DNA from 2 places in the Streptomyces sp. NPDC006372 genome. Region 2 is predicted to be linked to the other one. Evidence: riboswitches for the same ligand, from Rfam matches in the RefSeq annotation. Region 2 holds a riboswitch; the other holds the start of a gene.
The links. A riboswitch is a leader RNA that binds a small molecule or an ion and turns the genes downstream of it on or off. The one in region 2 is predicted to bind S-adenosylmethionine.

Region 1 (10,658 bases), on a different contig from region 2:
CGGTCGCCTCGTCACCGTCGAGCTCCAGCTTCTCGAAGACCTGGGAGGCCTGCAGCAGGGCCACGCCACCACCGGCGACGATGCCCTCCTCGACGGCCGCCTTGGCGTTGCGCACGGCGTCCTCGATGCGGTGCTTGCGCTCCTTGAGCTCCACCTCGGTGGCGGCACCGGCCTTGATGACCGCGACACCGCCGGCGAGCTTCGCCAGGCGCTCCTGCAGCTTCTCGCGGTCGTAGTCCGAGTCGCTGTTCTCGATCTCGGCGCGGATCTGGTTGACCCGGCCGGCGACCTGGTCGGCGGAGCCGGCACCATCGACGATGGTGGTCTCGTCCTTGGTGATGACGACCTTGCGGGCCTTGCCCAGCAGGTCGAGCGTGGCGTTCTCCAGCTTGAGGCCGACCTCCTCGGAGATCACCTCGCCGCCGGTGAGGATGCCGATGTCCTGGAGCATCGCCTTGCGGCGGTCGCCGAAGCCCGGGGCCTTGACGGCGACGGACTTGAAGGTGCCACGGATCTTGTTGACGACCAGGGTCGACAGGGCCTCGCCCTCGACGTCCTCGGCGATGATCAGCAGCGGCTTGCCCGACTGCATGACCTTCTCCAGGAGCGGGAGCAGGTCCTTGACGTTCGAGATCTTGGAGTTCGCGATCAGGATGTACGGGTCGTCGAGGACGGCCTCCATACGCTCCATGTCGGTCGCGAAGTACGCCGAGATGTAGCCCTTGTCGAAGCGCATACCCTCGGTGAGCTCCAGCTCCAGACCGAAGGTCTGGGACTCCTCGACGGTGATGACGCCTTCCTTGCCGACCTTGTCCATGGCCTCGGCGATGAGCTCGCCGATCTGGGTGTCGGCGGCGGAGATGGAGGCCGTGGAGGCGATCTGCTCCTTGGTCTCGACGTCCTTCGCCTGCTCCAGCAGGGCGGCGGAGACGGCCTCGACGGCACGCTCGATACCGCGCTTCAGGGCCATCGGGTTGGCGCCGGCGGCTACGTTGCGCAGGCCTTCCTTGACCAGGGCCTGGGCGAGGACGGTCGCGGTGGTCGTACCGTCACCGGCGACGTCGTCCGTCTTCTTGGCGACTTCCTTGACCAGCTCGGCGCCGATCTTCTCGTACGGGTCCTCGAGCTCGATCTCCTTGGCGATGGAGACACCATCGTTGGTGATCGTGGGGGCGCCCCACTTCTTCTCGAGGACGACGTTGCGGCCCTTGGGGCCGAGCGTCACCTTGACGGCGTCCGCGAGCTGGTTCATGCCGCGCTCGAGGCCGCGCCGCGCCTCCTCGTCGAACGCGATGATCTTGGCCATGTGAAGTGGTCCCTCCAGGACTGGGGGTGATTACTTCGGACCGCGCCCGCGCCCGCGACGGACGGCTCGCTTGCCTGGTGGTTCCTTCCCCACCCGGCCTGCGGGCCTCACCGACCCGGTCCTTACGTTGTCACTCTCACCTTCAGAGTGCTAACGCAATGATTAGCACTCGGGCATGGCGAGTGCAAGCGCCTCCCGGGGTTCGGCCGGGGCGCTCAGCCACCCGCGAACACCGTCCGGCCGGCCCCCCGGGCAGGCCGAAGGGCCCGCACCCTCGGGGTGCGGGCCCTTCAGAGAAGACCGGTCGCTTGCGGTTGGTCGTGGAACGCGCGTTCAGGCAGCTACGCGAACCATGTCGGCCTGCGGACCCTTCTGGCCCTGCGAGATCTCGAACTCGACCCGCTGGCCCTCTTCCAGGGTGCGGTAGCCGTCCATCTGGATGGCGCTGTAGTGGACGAAAACATCCGCACCACCGTCGACCGCGATGAAGCCGTACCCCTTCTCCGCGTTGAACCACTTGACGGTGCCCTGAGCCATGCCTAACTCCCCTATTACTGGCCCTTGCACAGATCCGCACTTCGCGGACCCGGGTCAGACCTCACCCCCCACGGTTGGGGGCGTGCGCCGGAACGCGTCGACCGCGGCTGAATGTATCTGTCCAACTGCCGTCTGCAACAGGTCAATCGGACGAGAATTCTGGACGCGCAGCATCCGGAATGTGGGGAGAATTCGTGTGACTTCAGGGCAAGTCGGGCCACACAAAGGGAACAAAAGCCGCGAAAGACACTCACACTTTGGCTACATCTTGTCGGGCGCGCGGCAGGAATTCAGGGCTCGCGATCACGAGATCGGGACCGTGTTCCCCAACTGTACCGCGCTCAATCACGCAGAATTGCCCCCTCCGCTTCTCTCACGGAGGGGGCAATTCGATGAACTCTCGGTAACCGGCGTTACTCCGGGTAACAATCAAGCCGGTCGGCCGGTTCAGCCACCGGCGACGGCCGGGATGATCGACACGCCGGCACCGTCCGGCGTCGCCGTCTCAAGCCCCTGCTCGAACCGCACGTCGTCGTCGTTCACGTACACGTTGACGAACCGGCGCAGCTTGCCCTGGTCGTCCAGGACACGGGCGGCGATCCCGGTGTGGTTCTTCTCCAGATCGGCGATGACCTCCCCGAGGGTCGCGCCGTCGGCGGACACCTCGGCCTGACCGCCGGTGTAGGTACGCAGGATGGTGGGGATGCGAACGGTGACGCTCATGACTTCAAAACCTCCGGTTGGGTATCGCCCTCAGGGGCGCGAGGAACTGCGCGACCAGCCCCCACCGGCCCGCAGCGAACAACGATCAGGCGAGGCCGGCATCCCGGAACGAGTCCAGGTTGGGCCGAATGGTCGCAGTCAGACCAGTGCCCGCCACCGCGTCCAGCGTCTTCAGCCCGTCCCCGGTGTTCAGCACAACGATCGACTTCGACGGGTCGAGCACCCCGTTCTCGAGCAGCTTCTTCGCCACCCCCACGGTCACCCCCCCGGCCGTCTCCGCGAAGATCCCCTCGGTCCGCGCGAGGATCTTGATCGCGTCCACGACCTGCTCGTCGTTGACGTCCTCCACCGCCCCGCCCGTACGGCGCGCGATGTCCAGCACGTACGGCCCGTCCGCCGGGTTCCCGATCGCCAGCGACTTGGCGATGGTGTCCGGCTTCTGCGGCCGTACGACGTCGTGCCCGGCCTTGTACGCCGTCGACACCGGCGAGCACCCCTCGGCCTGGGCACCGAAGATCTTGTACGGCTTGTCCTCGACCAGCCCGAGCTTGATCAGCTCCTGCAGGCCCTTGTCGATCTTCGTGAGCTGCGAGCCCGAGGCGATCGGCACGACCAGCTGGTCCGGGAGCTGCCAGCCGAGCTGCTCGCAGATCTCGTACGCGAGAGTCTTTGACCCCTCCGCGTAGTACGGGCGCAGGTTGACGTTGACGAAGCCCCAGCCCTCGCCGGCCGGGTCGCCGATCAGCTCGGAGCAGAAGCGGTTCACGTCGTCGTAGTTGCCCTCGATGCCGACGAGCTCGCCGCCGTAGACCGCGGCCATGACGACCTTGCCCTGCTCCAGGTCGTGCGGGATGAACACGCAGGAGCGGAAACCGGCACGGGCCGCCGCCGCGCCCACCGCACCGGCGAGGTTGCCGGTGGAGGAGCAGGACAGCGTGGTGAAGCCGAAGGCGCGGGCGGCCTCCAGGGCCTGGGCGACGACGCGGTCCTTGAAGGAGTGCGTCGGGTTGCCGGAGTCGTCCTTGACGAAGAGCTTGCCGGCGTCGACACCCAGCTCGCGCGCCAGGTTGTCGGCCTTGACGAGCTTGGTCCAGCCCGGGTTGATGTTCGGCTTGTCCGCCACGTCGGCCGGGACCGGCAGCAGCGGGGCGTAGCGCCAGATGTTCGAGGGGCCCGCCTCGATGCGCTTGCGGAGCTCTTCGGTGTCGTAGGCCGAGAAGTCGTAGGCGATCTCCAGCGGGCCGAAACACTCCTCGCAGGCGAAGACCGGGCCGAGGGGCACCCGGTGGCCGCACTCGCGGCAGCTCAGGGCGGCGGCGGGGCCGAGGTCGACGGTGGAGTTCGTGGTGCTTGCAACAGTCTGCGCAGCCATGTGAGGCGAGGCCCTTTCTCCTCATCTTCCTCACGACGCATCTCGCCGTGAGACGGATTTGGCACCTTCCCGAGCCGGGAGCCTCGCGCAGGTGGTCGACAGTGACCTACGAGTACCGACTGGAGGGTTGCCGGGGCTTCATCGGGCCGTTTCCCTCTGCCCCTCTGGATGAGCTGTATGTGGTTGTAAACAGCGGTTGACCCCGGACATGCGTTGGTCACCCGCGTTGTTCAAGACTGTAACCGACGACCAGGACAGTTGAGATAGTCGTCCGAACCGCGAGATGGCTCACAGCCCGTCCCGCCGAGAGAAACGCTTAAGGAGCCGCCACGGTGCTGGAAGAAGTCGAGCGCTGGCTGGGCACCCGTTCCTGGTCCGCGGCCGATCGCCCGCTCCACCAGATGCTGGCCGCCAAGCAGCGCACGGGCCAGACGGTCAGCGTCGTGCTGCCCGCGCTCAACGAGGAGGAGACGGTCGGCGACATCGCCGCCGCCATCCGCCACGACCTGATGCGGCAGGTCCCGCTCGTCGACGAGCTCGTCGTCGTGGACTCGGGCTCGACCGACCGTACGTCGGAGGTGGCCGCCGCCGCGGGCGCGACGGTGGTGCACCGGGACGCGATACTCCCACGCCTGCCCGCCGTGCCCGGCAAGGGCGAGGTGCTGTGGCGCTCGCTGCTCGCCACCCGCGGGGACGTCGTCTGCTTCGTCGACGCCGACCTGAGGGACTTCTCGTCCGAGTTCGTCTCCGGGATCGTGGGCCCGCTGCTCACCGACCCGGACGTCGACCTGGTGAAGGCCATGTACGACCGCCCCCTGGGGGGCGCCGCCGGGCAGGGCGGCCGGGTCACGGAGCTGATGGCCAGGCCGCTGCTCAACATGCACTGGCCGCAGCTGGCCGGGTTCGTGCAGCCGCTGGGCGGCGAGTACGCGGCCCGCCGCTCGCTGCTGGAGCAGCTGCCGTTCCCCGTCGGGTACGGCGTCGAGCTGGGCATGCTGGTCGACGCCCTGCACCTGGTGGGGCTCGACTCGCTCGCCCAGGTGGACGTCGGGGTGCGCAGGCACCGGCACCAGGACGGGCAGGCACTGGGCCGGATGGCCGCCGCGATCTACCGCACGGCCCAGCTGCGGCTGGCCCGCGGGCATCTGGTCCGGCCGTCCCTGACCCAGTTCGAGCGGGGCGAGGACGGCTTCGAGCCGCGTACCTACTCCGTGGACACCGAGGAGCGTCCGCCGATGGTGGAGATCGCCGAGTACCAGGCCCGGAGAGCGGCCTGACCGGGGTCGTTTTCGGCCGGGTGGGGCAGGTCCGTACGTTTGAGCGTTTCCTGGCCGGGCTAGGTTGAGGCGTATGGCTTCAACGTACGGTGCTGCCCAGGTACTGGTGGCCTCCAACCGCGGCCCGGTCTCCTACACGGTCGGCGAGGACGGTTCGCTGAACGCCAAGCGCGGCGGCGGCGGGCTGGTCTCGGGGCTGTCCGCGATCGGCTCGGACGCGGATGCGCTGTGGGTGTGCTCGGCGCTGTCCGACGGTGACCGCGAGGCGGTCCGGCAAGGGGTCGGCGAGGACGGCGTGCGGATGCTGGACATCCCGGCCGACGTGCACGCCGACGCCTACAACGGCATCGCCAACTCGGTGCTGTGGTTCGTGCACCACATGCTGTACCAGACGCCGCTGGAGCCGGTCTTCGACGCGGAGTTCCGGCGGCAGTGGGCGTCGTACGAGACGTACAACCGGGCGTTCGCCGAGGCGCTGGCCGAGGAGGCGGCGCGGGGCGCGACGGTCGTGGTGCAGGACTACCACCTGACGCTGGTCCCGGGCATGCTCCGCGAGCTACGGCCCGACCTGCGTATCGGCCACTTCTCGCACACGCCGTGGGCGCCGCCCGAGTACTTCCGGATGCTGCCGGACGACGTGGCCGGGCAGGTGCTGCGCGGCATGCTGGGCGCGGACCGGCTGGGCTTCCTCACGCGGCGCTGGGCGGACGCGTTCGAGGAGTGCGCCGAGCGGTTCGCGGGCGGGCTCGGGGGCACGCGGATCGGCGTGCACGGGCTGGGGGCCGACGCGGACTTCCTGCGGGAGCGGGCGCACCGGCAGGACGTCGAGGAGCGGATCGTGGCGCTGCGCCGGGAGATCGGCGAGGGCCGCCGCACCATCGTCCGCGTCGACCGCACCGAGCTGTCGAAGAACATCGTCCGCGGCCTGCTCGCCTACCGGCGGCTCCTGGAGACCCATGCCGAGTGGCGCGAGCGCGTGGTGCACGTCGCCTTCGCCTACCCGTCGCGGCAGGACCTCGCGGTGTACCGGGACTACACGGCCGAGGTGCAGCGGGTGGCGGACGAGATCAACGCCGAGTACGGGACACCGGGCTGGACACCGGTCGTCCTGCACGTCAAGGACGACTTCGCCCGCTCGCTGGCCGCGTACCGGCTGGCCGACGTGGCCCTCGTCAACCCCATCCGCGACGGCATGAACCTCGTCGCCAAGGAGGTTCCGCTGCTCTCCGAGGCCGGCTGCGCGCTGGTGCTGTCGCGGGAGGCCGGGGCGCATGAGGAACTCGGCGAGGACGCGATCACGGTGAACCCCTACGACGTCACCGGCACGGCGGCGGCCCTGCACGAGGCGCTGTCGATGCGCCCGGAGGAACGCGCGGAGCGGAGCAAGCGTCTGGCGGCGTCGGCGACCGCGCTGCCGCCCGCGCAGTGGTTCCTGGACCAGCTCGAGGCACTGAGGCACTGAGGGGCTGATCACCGATGGCCGCTTCCGCCGGCTCCGCGCTGCCGGAGCCCACCACCCGCCCCGGCCGCGAAGGCCTCGACGCCCTCCTCACGCATCCCGGCAAGGCTCTGATCGGGCTCGACTTCGACGGGACGCTCGCGCCGATCGTGGCCGACCCCGAGAAGGCCCGGGCCCACCCCGAGGCCCTGTCCGCGCTGGCCGCGCTCGCGCCGAAGGTCGCCGCCGTGGCGGTGATCACCGGGCGGCCCGCCGAGGTCGCCGTGCGCAACGGCGCCTTCGCGGACGTACCGGGCCTTGAGCACCTGGTGGTGCTGGGGCACTACGGCGCCGAGCGGTGGGACGCCCGCAGCGGCGAGACCAGCGCCCCCGAACCACACCCCGGCGTGGCCGCGATCCGTGCCGAGCTGCCCGAGCTCCTCGAACGGCTCGGCGCGTCGCAGGGGACCTGGATCGAGGAGAAGGGCCGGGCGGTGGCCGTGCACACCCGCCGGGCCGCCGATCCGCAGGCCGCCCTGGACTCCCTGCGCGAACCGCTCGCCGGACTGGCGGCCCGCCACGGCCTGATCGTCGAGCCCGGCCGCATGGTCCTCGAACTCCGCCCGCCCGGCATGGACAAGGGCGTCGCGCTCACCGAGTTCGCCCGGGAGATCGGCGCCGGGTCCGTCCTCTACGCCGGCGACGACCTGGGCGACCTGCCCGCCTACGCCGCCGTCGACAAGCTCCGCTCGGACGGCACCCCGGGCCTGCTGGTCTGCAGCGGCAGCGACGAGGTGACCGAACTCAGCGAGCGATCGGACGTGGTGGTGGACGGCCCGGAGGGTGTCGTACACCTGCTGGCAGCTCTGGCGGACCGGCTCGGCTAGTTGCCTGGGGGCGCGGGGAACTGCGCGACAAGCCCCCGCCCACCCGCACCCCCGCGACGGCCGAACACCCCACGGTCCTCAGCGCTCCCCCCGACGCCGCTCCCGCACCCGCCGCAGCCGATTCACCGTCACCGGATCGTGGGCCAGCGCCCGCGGATCGTCCAGCAGCGCGTTGAGCAGCTGGTAGTAACGCACCGGCGCGAGACCCAACTCCTCCCGGACCGCCCGCTCCTTCGCCCCGGGCCCGGGAAAAGAACGGCGTTCGAGGGCGAGGATGTCCCGCTCCCTGCGCCCGAGCCCCACGCCGTCGTCGTACTCCTCGTCCATGCCCGGCACGGTAACGCCCACCACCGACAGCGGCGCTACTCCGCGTTCTCCGCCCGGCTCGCCTCCGCCTGGAGCCGGCCGAGGACGGCCGAGGGGCTGCCGCCGGGGGCGACCGCCTTGCCGATCTGCTGCTTCACCTGCGCGCTGACGTCGGCCCAGGAGGTCTTGCCGGCCGGGTAGAGCTCGGAGGACGGCAGCTCCTCCAGGAACGTCCTGAGGTGCCGGTCCCGGCCGGAGGCGGCCATGGTCGCGGAGGCGGAGCTGGTGACCGGCAGCAGGTCGTACTCGCGGGAGAAGGCCAGCACGTTCTTCTCGCTGTAGACGAAGTCGAGGAAGTCGCCGATCTGGTCGCGGTTCCCGTTCTTGCGGAACGCCGTCATCCAGTCGGCGACACCGAGCGTGGAGCCGGTCGTCCCCTCCTTGCCCGGCGTCGGCACCATGCCGTACTTGACGCCGCCCTTGGCGGCGATCTTCGCCAGGGACGGGTGCCCGTTGAGCATCCCGACCTCGCCCTTCGCGAAGGCTGCGAACGCCGCGGCCCGGTTGAGCTCGCCGGGCGCGACCGGCCCGGTCAGACCCTTGCCGACCAGGTCGTCCTTCAGCCAGGAGAAGGTGTCGACGTTCTCCGGGGAGTCGATGCCGTAGCTGTCGACGCTGTCGGTGTAGCCGCCCCCGCCGCTGAGCATCCACTGCATGCTCTCGGCCTGCGCCTCCTCGGGGCCGAGGGGCAGCGCGTAGGGGTACTTCACGCCCTCGGCCTTGAGCGCCTCGGCGTCGTCGGCCAGGTCCTCCCAGGTCTCGGGCGGGGTGATGCCGGCCTTGCTGAAGAGGGTCTTGTTGTAGAAGAGCACGCGCGTGGAGGAGGCGAACGGCATGCCGTACTGCACACCCTTGACCTGTCCCGCGGTGGCCAGCTGCCCGACGAAGTCGGCCTGCACGGGTATGGAGAGCAGGTCGTCGGCCTTGTAGAGCTGGTTGTGGGCCGCGTAGTCGGCGTACGCGCCGATCTGCGCCATGTCCGGCGGGTCACCGGCGGAGACCATCTCCCGGACCTTGCGGTCGACGTCGTTCCAGGAGTAGACGCTGACGTCGATCTCCACGCCCGGGTGCTCGGCCTCGTACTCCCGGACGAGCTTGTCCCAGTACTTCTTCGAGCTGTTGGCGGCGTTGTCGCCGTAGTCGGCGGCGACCAGCTTCAGGGTCACGTCGGCGGAGCCGCCCGTCATGCCGCAGCCACCGAGGACCGCCGTCATCCCCAGCGCGGACACCACCGCGATCGTTCCTGCCATCCGCCGCCGCTGCACCGCTGTTCTTCCCCACCCTGGCGTCGCCGCCGTAACCGTGGCGTCTCCGCCACCGAAAGTTTTCGATATTCGGAGTAAGGTCTACACCACGTGAGTGGACTAGACCTCTCGCGGGTCCCCGGGTCACACTGTTCTCCGTGAGACATGTCATCGCCCTCGACGTGGGCGGCACCGGGATGAAGGCCGCCCTGGCCGGACCGGGGGGCGAGGTGCTGCACCGCGCCCGCCGGGCCACCGGACGCGAGCAGGGGCCGCAGGCCGTCGTCGCGGGCATCCTCGACTTCGCCGCCGAGCTGCACGCCTACGGCGCCGAGCACTTCGGCACGCCCGCCGAGGCCGTCGGCGTGGCCGTCCCCGGCATCGTCGACGAGGCCCGGGGCGTGGCCGCCTACGCGGCGAACCTCGGCTGGCGCGACGTCCCCCTGCGCGACCTGCTGTCCGAGCGGCTGGGCGTCCCGGTCGCCCTCGGCCACGACGTACGCACCGGTGGCCTCGCCGAAGGCCGGGTCGGCGCGGGCCGGGGTGCCGACCGGTTCCTGTTCGTCGCGCTGGGCACCGGCATCGCGGGTGCCATCGGCGTCGACGGCCGGGTCGAGGCGGGCGCGCACGGCTTCGCGGGCGAGATCGGCCACATCGTCGTACGCCCCGGCGGAACCGCCTGCCCGTGCGGGCAGTACGGCTGCCTGGAGCGCTTCGCCTCGGCGGCGGCCGTGAGCGAGGCATGGGCCGCGGCCTCCGGCGACCCGGGCGCGGACGCGGCGGACTGCGCGAAAGCGGTCGTCTCCGGCGCCCCCGAGGCCCGGGCGGTCTGGCAGAACGCCGTCGACACCCTCGCCGACGGCCTGGTCACGGCCCTCACCCTGCTGGACCCCCGCACACTGATCATCGGCGGCGGCCTGGCGGAGGCGGGGGAGACGTTGTTCACACCCCTGCGGGAAGCGATCCGCAGCCGCATCACCTTCCAGAAACAGCCGACGCTCGTCCCCGCGGCCCTGGGCGATGCGGCCGGTTGTCTGGGCGCCGGGCTCCTGGCCTGGGATCTCCTCAACCAGACCGACCGTACGGAGGTAACGCCCTGATGGCAGCGGACCCAGGGGCGCGGGACAGCGTCGAAATGCGGCTCCGCCGCGGGGCGCGACCAGCCACGACGCACCCGCACCCCGCGACGACCGGACACCCCACGGTCCTCACCGGCGCGACAGTGGTGCTCCCCACAGGAACGGTCGAAAACGGCCAGGTGGCCATCGACGGCACCCGGATCACAGCAGCAGTCCCCGAAAACGCCCAGTTCATCGACGCAACCGGCCACTACCTCCTCCCCGGCTTCATCGACCTCCACAACCACGGCGGCGGCGGAGCCTCCTTCACCTCCGGGTCGGTCGACGACATCCTCAAGGGCATCCACACCCACCGCCTGCACGGCACGACCACCCTGGTCGCCTCCACCGTCACCGGCGACATGGACTTCCTCACCCGGCGCGCGGGCC
Region 2 (10,658 bases):
GCTGGGTCTTCGAGTACTACCGCGGTGAGAACCGCACCCAGTAACACGAGCCGAGCGCTTCAGGGCCCGGACACTCCGCAAGGAGCGTCCGGGCCCGTGCTTTTGCCGCAATGCGTGTCACCCGTTCGTAGTCTCCTGGCGTGCCACCCTTGACGCGGCTTCCTACGTTGAGGTCATGAGCCACCCAGTGATCTCCCGCCCCAGCACCGCCGTCAGCTGCACGCTGCTGGTGACAGCCCTCTGCGCGGGCGTCACCGCCTGCGGCTCCGACGGCAACCCGCTCTCCCACCGCCCCTACGACGCGGCGGACCAGATCTCCGTGAACGCCCCCTCGGAGGGCCGCAAGAAGGCCGACCCGGACAAGCCCCTGGAAGTGGTCGCAGAGGACTCCGACGGGCGTATCACGGACGTCACGGCCCACGACGCCGACGGACGCTACGTGGCCGGTGAACTCGCAGCCGACGGCGGCCGCTGGCACAGCACCTCACCGCTCGCCGCCAACGCCAGCTACACGGTCCGCGTGAGCACCGAGGACGAGGACGGGGCGCCCGGCCGCAAGGTCCTCACCTTCGACACCGGCAAGCCGACCACCCAGAAGCGCCTGGACGTCACCTTCGGCCCCAAGAAGGGCACCTACGGCGTCGGCCAGCCCATCACGGCCGAGCTGAGCCAGCCCGTCAAGGACAGGGCCCAGCGGGCCGTCGTCGAGAACGCGCTCAAGGTCTCCTCCACGCCCGCCGTCGACGGCGCCTGGCACTGGGTGGACGACAAGAAGCTGCACTACCGCCCGAAGGACTACTGGCCCGCACAGGCCACCGTGCAGGTCCACAGCAACCTCGCGGGCATCAAGATCGGCGACCGGATGTGGGGCGGCAAGGCCAAGCCCCTGACGATCAGCACCGGCGACAAGCTCATAGCCATCACGGACGCCGCGGCCCACCAGATGACCGTCTACAAGAACGACGAGGTCATCCGGCAGATACCCGTCACCACGGGCAAGGCGGGCTACGACACCCGCAACGGCGTCAAGGTCGTCCTCGCCAAGGAGGGCACCGTCCGTATGACCAGCGCCAGCATCGGCTCCTCGGACTTCTACGACCTGATCGTCCACCACTCCGTCCGCGTCACCAACAGCGGCGAGTACGTCCACGCCGCCCCCTGGTCCGTCGGCTCCCAGGGATTCGCCAACGTCAGCCACGGCTGCACCGGCATGAGCACCGAGAACGCCGCGTGGTTCTACGACACCGTCCGCGAGGGCGACATCGTCCAGGTCGTGAACTCCGGCGGCGAGACGATGGCACCCTTCGGCAACGGCTTCGGCGACTGGAACCTCGACTGGGCGAAGTGGCGCACCGGCAGCGCCCTCATCGGCGGCACCCCCGACGGCCCTACAGCGGCGGACAGGGCCCGCCTGCGCCCACAGAGCGTCTAGACGCCCTCAGGGGCATCGCCCCAGGGGCGCGGGGAACTGCGCGACAAGCCACAGATCACCCGCACCCGCGAAACAACAGGAGCCCCGAGCCCTTAGGCGTTCAAAGCCAGCTTCTCCCGCAACAGCGAAGCCAGGGCGGCAGCAAACTCCACCGGCTCCACCGGCAACGTCACGGCCGACTCGGCCCGGCTCCACGTCGCCAGCCACGCATCCTGCGGCCGCCCGATCAGCAGCAACACCGGCGGGCACCGGAACACCTCGTCCTTGATCTGCCGGCAGACCCCCATGCCCCCCATGGGCACGGCCTCACCGTCCAGCACGCAGACGTCGATCCCACCCCGGTCCAGCTCCTTCAGCACCGCAGCCGGAGTCGCGCACTCCACGAACTCCACCACAGGAACGTCCGGCGCCGGCCGTCGGCCGGTCGCGAGCCGCACCTGCTCGCGGGTGTTGGAGTCGTCGCTGTAGACCAGCACCGTGGCGGTCGGCTGCATTGTTCCTCCGTGACGTCAGCGTCGTAAGGACAGGCCCGTGGGGCGGATGCTACTCCCTTGAACACCACGTCAACACCGGTACGACCGGCTCAGACACTCCGAACGGCACCCCCCGGAGTGAGGGCGGGATAAGCGACCGACATAATGTCGGTCGTGGCGACAGCAACGACAGTAGAAACCGGGCACGCGCACCCGTCGGTCAATCGGCCGAACCTCACCAGCGTCGGAACCATCATCTGGTTGAGTTCCGAGCTGATGTTCTTCGCGGCCCTCTTCGCGATGTACTTCACCCTGCGATCGGTGACGGGTCCCGATCACTGGAAGGAGATGGCTGCCCATCTCAACTTCCCGTTCTCGGCGACGAACACCACCATCCTGGTGCTCTCCTCGCTCACCTGCCAGCTCGGCGTCTTCGCCGCCGAGCGCGGTGACGTGAAGAAGCTGCGGATGTGGTTCATCGTCACGTTCGTGATGGGTGCGATCTTCATCGGCGGTCAGGTCTTCGAGTACACGGAGCTGGTCAAGGACGCGGGCCTGTCCCTGTCCTCCGACCCGTACGGCTCGGTGTTCTACCTGACCACCGGCTTCCACGGCCTGCACGTGACAGGCGGTCTCATCGCCTTCCTGCTGGTCCTCGGCCGGACCTACGCGGCCAGCAGGTTCACCCACGAGCAGGCGACGGCCGCCATCGTCGTGTCCTACTACTGGCACTTCGTCGATGTCGTCTGGATCGGCCTCTTCGCCACGATCTACATGATCAAGTAGTCGGGCCCGCACGCGCGCCCGACGTGGCACGCAACCCAGAAGCATCGACGCAGAAGATCCTGACACCGGGGTAATCCGTGAAAAAGCTCTCCGCACGACGACGCCACCCGTTGGCGGCGGTCGTCGTCCTACTCCTCGCGCTGCTCTTCAGCGGGGGGCTGTACGCCGTGTTCGCACCCACGAGCAAGGCTGAGGCCGACGAAACCGCCCAGTCCCTCACCATCGAGGAGGGCAAGAAGCTCTACTCGGTCGGCTGCGCCAGTTGCCACGGCACCGGCGGTCAGGGCACCTCCGACGGGCCGAGCCTGGTGGGTGTGGGCGCCGCGGCAGTCGACTTCCAGGTGGGCACGGGCCGTATGCCGGCCGCCACCTCCCAGGGCCCGCAGGTCCCGAAGAAGAAGAACATCTACAGCCAGGCCGAGATCGACCAGCTCGCGGCCTTCATCGCCTCGCTGGGCGCCGGTCCGGCCGTCCCGACGGAGCAGCAGTACGGCCCCGAGGGCGCCGACATCGCCAAGGGCGGTGAGCTGTTCCGCACCAACTGCGCGCAGTGCCACAACTTCACCGGCAAGGGCGGCGCGCTGACACACGGCAAGTACGCGCCGACCCTCGAGGGTGTCGACCCGAAGCACATCTACGAGGCCATGCAGACCGGCCCGCAGAACATGCCGTCCTTCCCCGACACCACGCTGTCGGAGAAGAACAAGAAGGACATCATCGCGTACCTGGACGCGGTCAACAGCAGCAAGTCCGAGAGCCCCGGCGGTCTCGAGCTCGGCGGCCTCGGGCCGGTCAGCGAGGGCCTGTTCGGCTGGATCTTCGGTCTCGGCGGGCTGATCGCCGTCGCCGTGTGGGTCGCCGCCCGGACCGCAAAGGCCAAGAAGTCATGAGTAGCCAAGACATTCCAGAAGAGAACCTGCCCGCCGATCAGTCCGCCGGACATGACGAGCACGGGCACGGCGCGGTGAGCCCCGCGGACGACAAGCACCCCTTCGCCGACCCGGGACTGCCTCCCCACGAGCACCGGGTCCAGGACATCGACGAGCGGGCCGCCAAGCGGTCCGAGCGCTCGGTCGCCCTGCTGTTCACGGTGTCGATGCTGGCCACCGTCGCCTTCATCGCCTCGTTCGTGGCGATCCCGGTCGACAAGTCGGTCTACATCTTCCCGCTCGGTCACATCAGCGCGCTGAACTTCGCGCTGGGTCTGACGCTCGGTATCGCGCTGTTCTGCATCGGCGCGGGCGCCGTCCACTGGGCCCGCACCCTGATGTCGGACGTGGAGATCGCCGACGAGCGGCACCCGATCGAGGCCGACCCCGAGACCCGCGAGAAGGTCTTCTCCGACTTCAAGCAGGGCGCCAAGGAGTCCGCGATCGGCCGCCGCAAGCTGATCCGCACCACCATGTTCGGCGCGCTCACGCTGGTGCCGCTCTCCGGCGTCGTGCTGCTGCGCGACCTCGGCCCGCTGCCCGAGGACAAGCTGCGCCACACGCTCTGGTCCAAGGGCAAGCTGCTCGTCAACATGAACACCAACGAGCCGCTGCGCCCGGCGGACGTCGCGGTCGGCTCGCTGACCTTCGCCAAGCCCGAGGGCCTGGAGGAGCACGACCACGACTTCCAGAACGAGATCGCCAAGGCCGCCCTGATGATCGTCCGGATCCAGCCGGAGAACATCAAGGACAAGCGCGAGCTCGAGTGGTCGCACCAGGGCATCGTCGCGTACTCGAAGATCTGCACCCACGTCGGCTGCCCGATCTCCCTGTACGAGCAGCAGACGCACCACGTGCTCTGCCCCTGCCACCAGTCCACCTTCGACCTCTCCGACGGTGCCCGAGTGATCTTCGGTCCCGCCGGTCACGCCCTGCCGCAGCTCCGCATCGGCGTGAACGAGGAGGGCTACCTCGAGGCGCTCAGCGACTTCGAAGAGCCCGTCGGCCCTGCTTTCTGGGAGCGCGGATGAGCACTGCACAGACACGCCGCAAGGCGCCCGCCGGAGAGCGGGTCGCCGACTGGGCCGACGGCCGCCTCGGGATCTACTCCCTGGCCAAGGCCAACATGCGCAAGATCTTCCCGGACCACTGGTCCTTCATGCTGGGTGAGATCTGCCTCTACAGCTTCATCATCATCATCCTGACGGGTGTGTACCTGACGCTGTTCTTCCACCCGTCGATGAACGAGGTGGAGTACCACGGCAGCTACGTCCCGCTCCAGGGGCAGCTGATGTCGGAGGCGTTCGCCTCCACCCTGGACATCAGCTTCGACGTCCGCGGCGGTCTGCTCATCCGGCAGATCCACCACTGGGCGGCGATCATCTTCCTCGCCGGCATGTTCGTGCACATGATGCGCGTGTTCTTCACCGGCGCGTTCCGCAAGCCGCGTGAGATCAACTGGCTGTTCGGCTTCCTGCTGTTCGTCCTGGGCATGTTCACCGGCTTCACCGGCTACTCGCTCCCGGACGACCTGCTCTCCGGCACCGGTGTCCGCTTCACGCAGGGCGCGATCCTGTCCGTGCCGATCGTCGGCACGTACATCTCGATGTTCCTGTTCGGCGGAGAGTTCCCGGGCACCGACTTCGTCGCCCGGTTCTACTCGATCCACATCCTGCTGCTGCCGGGCATCATGCTCGGGCTGGTGGTCGGCCACCTGATCCTGGTCTTCTACCACAAGCACACGCAGTTCGCGGGCCCCGGCCGGACCAACAAGAACGTCGTCGGCATGCCGCTGCTGCCGGTCTACATGGCCAAGGCCGGAGGCTTCTTCTTCCTGGTCTTCGGTTTCATCGCGGCCCTCGCCGGTCTCGCGACGATCAACCCGATCTGGGTCCTCGGCCCGTACCGGCCCGACCAGGTGTCGACCGGTGCCCAGCCCGACTGGTACATGGGCTTCGCCGAGGGTCTGATCCGCGCGATGCCGGGCTGGGAGATCAACCTCTGGGGTCACACACTCGTCCTGGGTGTGTTCATCCCGCTGGTGGTCTTCGGTCTCTTCCTCGGCATGATCGCCCTCTACCCGTTCATCGAGTCGTGGGTCACCGGGGACAAGCGCGAGCACCACATCCTGGACCGGCCGCGCAACGCCCCGACGCGCACGGGCTTCGGCGTCGCCTGGGTCACCGCCTACATCATCATGCTGATCGGCGGTGGCAACGACATCGTCGCCACGCACTTCCATCTGTCGATCAACTCGGTCACCTGGTTCGTCCGGATCGGGTTCTTCGCCGGACCGGTCGTCGCCTTCATCATCACCAAGCGCATCTGCCTCGGCCTGCAGCGCCGGGACAAGGAGAAGGTGCTGCACGGCCGCGAGTCGGGCATCATCAAGCGCCTGCCGCACGGTGAGTTCATCGAGGTGCACGAGCCGCTCAGCCAGGAGCAGATGTACACGCTCACCGCGCACGAGCAGTACCAGCCGGTCGAGATCGGCCCGACGGTCGACGAGAACGGTGTCGAGCGCAAGGTGAAGGGCTCCGAGAAGCTGCGCGCCAAGCTCAGCGAGTCCTACTACGGCGAGGGCGCCCAGATCCCCAAGCCCACCGCCGAGGAGTACCGGGAGATCACGAGCGGCCACGGCCACCACTGATCACTGCTTCGCCACGCCACAGAGGGGCCCCGTCCGGTGTTCGGACGGGGCCCTTCGTGGTGTCCCGGGCTGGATAGGGTGAGACCACAGCTTTTACGTGGCGTACGACGACCCAGGAGCGGCTTATGAGCGCTGTGACCCCCGCTGGAGGCGACACCGCGGCGGGCCGCACCTGGCCGGCCCTGCTGAACGGCCTGCTGGACCGCCGGGACCTGACCGCCGACGACACCGCCTGGGCGATGGACCTCATCATGCGCGGCGAGGCCACGGACGCGCAGATCGCCGGCTTCGTGGTGGCGCTGCGCGCCAAGGGCGAGACCGTCGAGGAGATCGCCGGATTCGTCCGGGCGATGTACGAGCACGCGAACGTGATCGAGGTGCCGGGTCCGGCCGTCGACATCGTCGGCACCGGCGGCGACGGAGCGAAGACCGTCAACATCTCCACGATGTCGGCGATCGTCATCGCCGGCACCGGCGCGAAGGTCGTCAAGCACGGCAACCGCGCAGCGTCGTCGGCGTCCGGCGCCTCGGACGTCCTGGAGAAGCTCGGCGTCAACCTGGAACTGCCGACACCGCGGGTGGCCGAGGTCGCCGAGGAGGCCGGGATCACGTTCTGCTTCGCGGCGAAGTTCCACCCGGCCATGCGGTACGTGGGCGCCGCCCGCGGCCAGTTGGGCATCCGGACGATCTTCAACGTCCTCGGTCCGCTGACCAACCCCGCGAAGGTGCGCGCCCAGGCCGTCGGCGTCGCGGACCCGCGCATGGCGCCGATCGTCGCGGGCGTCTTCGCCGAGCGCGGCCACTCGTCGCTGGTCTTCCGCGGCGACGACGGTCTCGACGAGCTCACCACCACGGCCACCTCCAGGGTGTGGATCGTCCGCGACGGCAAGGTGACCGAGGAGTCCTTCGACCCGCGCGACGTGGGCGTCGAACTGGTCCCCGTGGAGGCCCTGCGCGGCGCGGATGCCTCCTACAACGCGGAGGTCGCCCGCCGCCTGCTGGACGGCGAGACCGGCCCGGTGCGCGACGCGGTCCTGCTGAACTCGGCGGCGGCGCTGGTGGCGCTGAATCCGACGGAGGCACCGCTGGCCGAGCAGATCCGAGCCGGGATGGCGAAGGCCGCGGAGTCGATCGACTCCGGAGCGGCCAAGCGGACCCTGGAGCGCTGGGTGGCCGCGAGCAACGCGTAGCGGAACCGTACGGCGTCCCGCGATCCGGACTCGGGTTGCGGGGCGCCGATCTCTTCCCGTAGGTTCCTGACCAGGTCATGAGTGACAGTCATGAGGCCCCGGCCGACTGTCCGGCAACCCTCCGTCCGTGGCGGGGTGCCCCGGGTGAAGACCGGGCCGCAGGCAGCGAGGTCTGTGGCAAGCGCGTGACGAGGAGTTTCCCGTGAATCAGCGAATGCGATAGGGCCGCAGAGCCCCGCCTCCGCACCCCTTTCCTTTCACCCCCGCTGGTAGCCGTGCGCGCACCGCCGTACCGGCTCGCGGGCGGATTCCACCTGCCTTCACGGGAGTTCACCCATGTCCGTCTCCACCGTCGCCGCCGCCCAGTCCGTTTGTGCCCCGCTGCCCGTTCTGGGACGGGACGTCACCGTGCCGCTCGTCACCGGTGGCGAGGTCACCTACGCCGCGCTGGACTACGCCGCCAGCGCCCCGGCCCTCCAGCGGGTCTGGGACGACGTCGCCGCCTACGCGCCGTACTACGGCAGTGTCCACCGCGGTGCCGGGTACCTGTCCCAGCTGTCGACCGACCTCTTCGAGAACGCCCGCCGGACGGTCGCGGAGTTCCTCGGCTGCCGGGACGGCGACCAGGTCGTCTTCACCCGGTCCACCACCGACTCCCTCAACCTGCTCGCCGGCGCGCTCCCGGCCGGCTGCCAGGTCTTCGTCTTCGAGACCGAGCACCACGCCTCCCTGCTGCCCTGGCGGAACGCCCAGGTCACCTTCCTCGACGCCCCGCGCAGCCACCGCGAGGCCGTCGAGACCCTGGAGCGCGCTCTGGCCGACCGGGCCCCCTACGGACCGGCCCTCGTCTGCGTCACCGGCGCCTCGAACGTCACCGGCGAGCTGTGGCCCGTACGGGAGCTGGCGGCGGCCGCGCACGCCCACGGCGCGCGGATCGTGCTCGACGCCGCCCAGCTGGCCCCGCACCACCCGGTGTCCGTCGCCGACCTCGACGTGGACTGGGTCGCCTTCTCCGGGCACAAGCTGTACGCGCCCTTCGGCTCCGGCGTCCTGGCCGGGCGGGCCGACTGGCTGCGCGAGGCCGAGCCCTACCTGGCCGGCGGCGGCGCCAGCCGCAAGGTCACCCGGCGCACGGACGGGGGAGTGGACGTGGAGTGGCACGAGACCGCCGCCCGCCACGAAGCCGGGTCGCCGAACGTCATCGGTGCCTACTCCATCGCCTCCGCCTGCACGGCGCTCACCGAGGCCGGGTTCGACCAGCTGGTCGCGCGGGAGCGGTACCTGATCGAGAAGGTGCGGGCGGGCCTCGCCGAGGTGCCTGAGGTCCGGATCCTCTCCCTCTTCGGTGACGACGCCCCGCGCGTCGGTGTGCTCTCCTTCGTCGTCGAGGGCTGGAACAGCTCCCACTTCGCCGCCGCCCTCTCCGCCGAGTACGGCATCGGGGTGCGGGACGGGCTGTTCTGCGCCCATCCCCTGGTCCGGACGCTGCTGGGCAGCGACCCGCAGACCCAGGGCGAGTGCGGCGCACCGGAGGCGGCTCCCGGCGAGAGGTCCCTCAACGCCATCCGGGTGAGCTTCGGCGCGGGCACGCCCGACGAGCACGTCGAGCGGTTCACCGACGCCGTGCGGGAGCTGGTCCGAGACGGCGCACGGTGGAACTACCGTACGGAGGACGGCCGTTGCGTCCCGGACACGTCGGCCTGAACGGCGGGGCCCAGGGGTCCTAGTTGTCCAGCCCGATCGAGAACGCCGCCTCCAGGTCGTGCTGCGAGTAGGTGCGGAACGCCACGTGCGTGTCCGTGCCCTCGACGCCGGGGATCTTGCTGATCCGGCCGGGGATGACCTCCGCCAGGTCCTCGTGCTGCCGCACCCGGACCATCGCGATGAGGTCGTAGGTGCCGGTGACGGAGAAGACCTCGCTGACGCTGTCCAGCGCGGCGATCGACTCCGCGATCTCGGGGATCCGGTCCACGCTGGTCTTGATGAGGACGATCGCGGTGATCACGGTTTGTTCTCTCCCTCGGAGGCCGGAGCAGGGGCGGCCTTCACTCTAGTGGGGCTGGTCGGGCGGCCGTAGCGGACCGACGCCCAGCCGAAGCCCAGACCGAACCCGATCAGGTGGGCGAGGTAGGCCACCCCGGGGCCGTCCGGGGCCCGCCCCGCCGCCAGCCACTGCAGCGCCGCCCAGAAGGGCAGCACCACCCAGGCCGGGAAGCGCACCGGCAGGAAGAAGAGAAACGGCAGGAGACTGGTCACCCGGGCCCTGGGGAACAGGTACAGGAATGCACCGAGGACCGCCGAGATCGCCCCCGACGCCCCGACCAGGGACTGCTCGGAGTCCGCGTTGGCGACGGCGTAGCCCAGCAGGGCCAGGTAGCCGCAGCCGAGGTAGAACAGGACGAACTGCACCCGGCCCATCCGCTCCTCGGTCATCGCCCCGAAGACGTAGAGGAAGAGCATGTTGCCGAGCAGGTGGACCCAGCTGCCGTGGACGAAGAGCGCGGTCGCGGGGGTCAGGGCCGATCCGGCGGACCCCTCGAACAGTTCTGCGGGGATCACGCCCCAGCGCCGGAAACAGGCCCGCTGCGCGGCGAGCAGGTCGTCGCCGGTGCCGTAGACAGGATTGAGGCCCGCGGCGGGGCCGGCCAGGAAGACCACGCAGCACAGGGCGATCAGTGCGTACGTCACCGGCGCCGACGACCCGCTCACCGATCGGCCGGCCCGGACGAGCGACGCGCTCCACTTGCTGATCATGGATACAGAGCATGACGTAACCGGACGCACCAGCACAGACCGCCTCGCCGCCGTGGACGCGTGGGCGACGACGACCCACCAGGCCGTAGGGTTACGAGCCACACGCACCGGGGAAGCCGGTGGCGTCACGGACACTAGAAGGAAAGAGAACAGGTCACGATGACGGTTCCCCTGCCGACCGCCGAGACGCGGTGGCGCTGCACCCTCTGCGGCAACCTCACGCGGTTCGACGTGACCCGCTCGTCGAAGGTCGTCGAGTACGTCCACCTCGACCTGGCCGGAGAGCCGAAGGTCGAGGAGCGCGAGGTGCTCAGTGAGACCATCGAGTCGGTGCGCTGCCGCTGGTGCAACGCGGTGGACCAGGTGGAACTCGTGGACAGGCCGGGCGCCGGCTCCTGAGGGGAGCAGGCCCGCACAGGCATTGGGGTGTGACGGATGGTGGAG

Region 1: another riboswitch for S-adenosylmethionine. It lies ahead of thrC (threonine synthase); the one in region 2 lies ahead of ABZ016_RS42055 (aminotransferase class V-fold PLP-dependent enzyme).

Annotation. Positions count from the first base shown of each region.
Region 1 covers NZ_JBEXQJ010000041.1:40,832-51,489, forward strand. Annotated here, with positions in the region: gene groL (chaperonin GroEL) at 1-1,306, opposite strand, end outside; gene ABZ016_RS37285 (cold-shock protein) at 1,640-1,843, opposite strand; gene ABZ016_RS37290 (ubiquitin-like small modifier protein 1) at 2,291-2,566, opposite strand; gene thrC (threonine synthase) at 2,652-3,938, opposite strand; SAM riboswitch class I at 3,957-4,113, opposite strand; gene ABZ016_RS37300 (glucosyl-3-phosphoglycerate synthase) at 4,271-5,215, shown strand; gene ABZ016_RS37305 (trehalose-6-phosphate synthase) at 5,289-6,677, shown strand; gene otsB (trehalose-phosphatase) at 6,692-7,540, shown strand; gene ABZ016_RS37315 (DUF3263 domain-containing protein) at 7,619-7,867, opposite strand; gene ABZ016_RS37320 (extracellular solute-binding protein) at 7,903-9,156, opposite strand; gene ABZ016_RS37325 (ROK family protein) at 9,309-10,250, shown strand; gene nagA (N-acetylglucosamine-6-phosphate deacetylase) at 10,250-10,658, shown strand, end outside.
Region 2 covers NZ_JBEXQJ010000066.1:12,238-22,895, reverse strand. Annotated here, with positions in the region: gene ABZ016_RS42095 (cytochrome c oxidase subunit 4) at 1-44, shown strand, start outside; gene ABZ016_RS42090 (Ig-like domain-containing protein) at 176-1,432, shown strand; gene ABZ016_RS42085 (hypothetical protein) at 1,525-1,926, opposite strand; gene ABZ016_RS42080 (heme-copper oxidase subunit III) at 2,071-2,691, shown strand; gene ABZ016_RS42075 (c-type cytochrome) at 2,769-3,581, shown strand; gene ABZ016_RS42070 (Rieske 2Fe-2S domain-containing protein) at 3,578-4,651, shown strand; gene ABZ016_RS42065 (cytochrome bc complex cytochrome b subunit) at 4,648-6,270, shown strand; gene trpD (anthranilate phosphoribosyltransferase) at 6,396-7,460, shown strand; SAM riboswitch class IV at 7,534-7,650, shown strand; gene ABZ016_RS42055 (aminotransferase class V-fold PLP-dependent enzyme) at 7,797-9,164, shown strand; gene ABZ016_RS42050 (Lrp/AsnC ligand binding domain-containing protein) at 9,184-9,465, opposite strand; gene ABZ016_RS42045 (rhomboid family intramembrane serine protease) at 9,462-10,214, opposite strand; gene ABZ016_RS42040 (hypothetical protein) at 10,374-10,613, shown strand; gene ABZ016_RS42035 (NYN domain-containing protein) at 10,650-10,658, shown strand, end outside.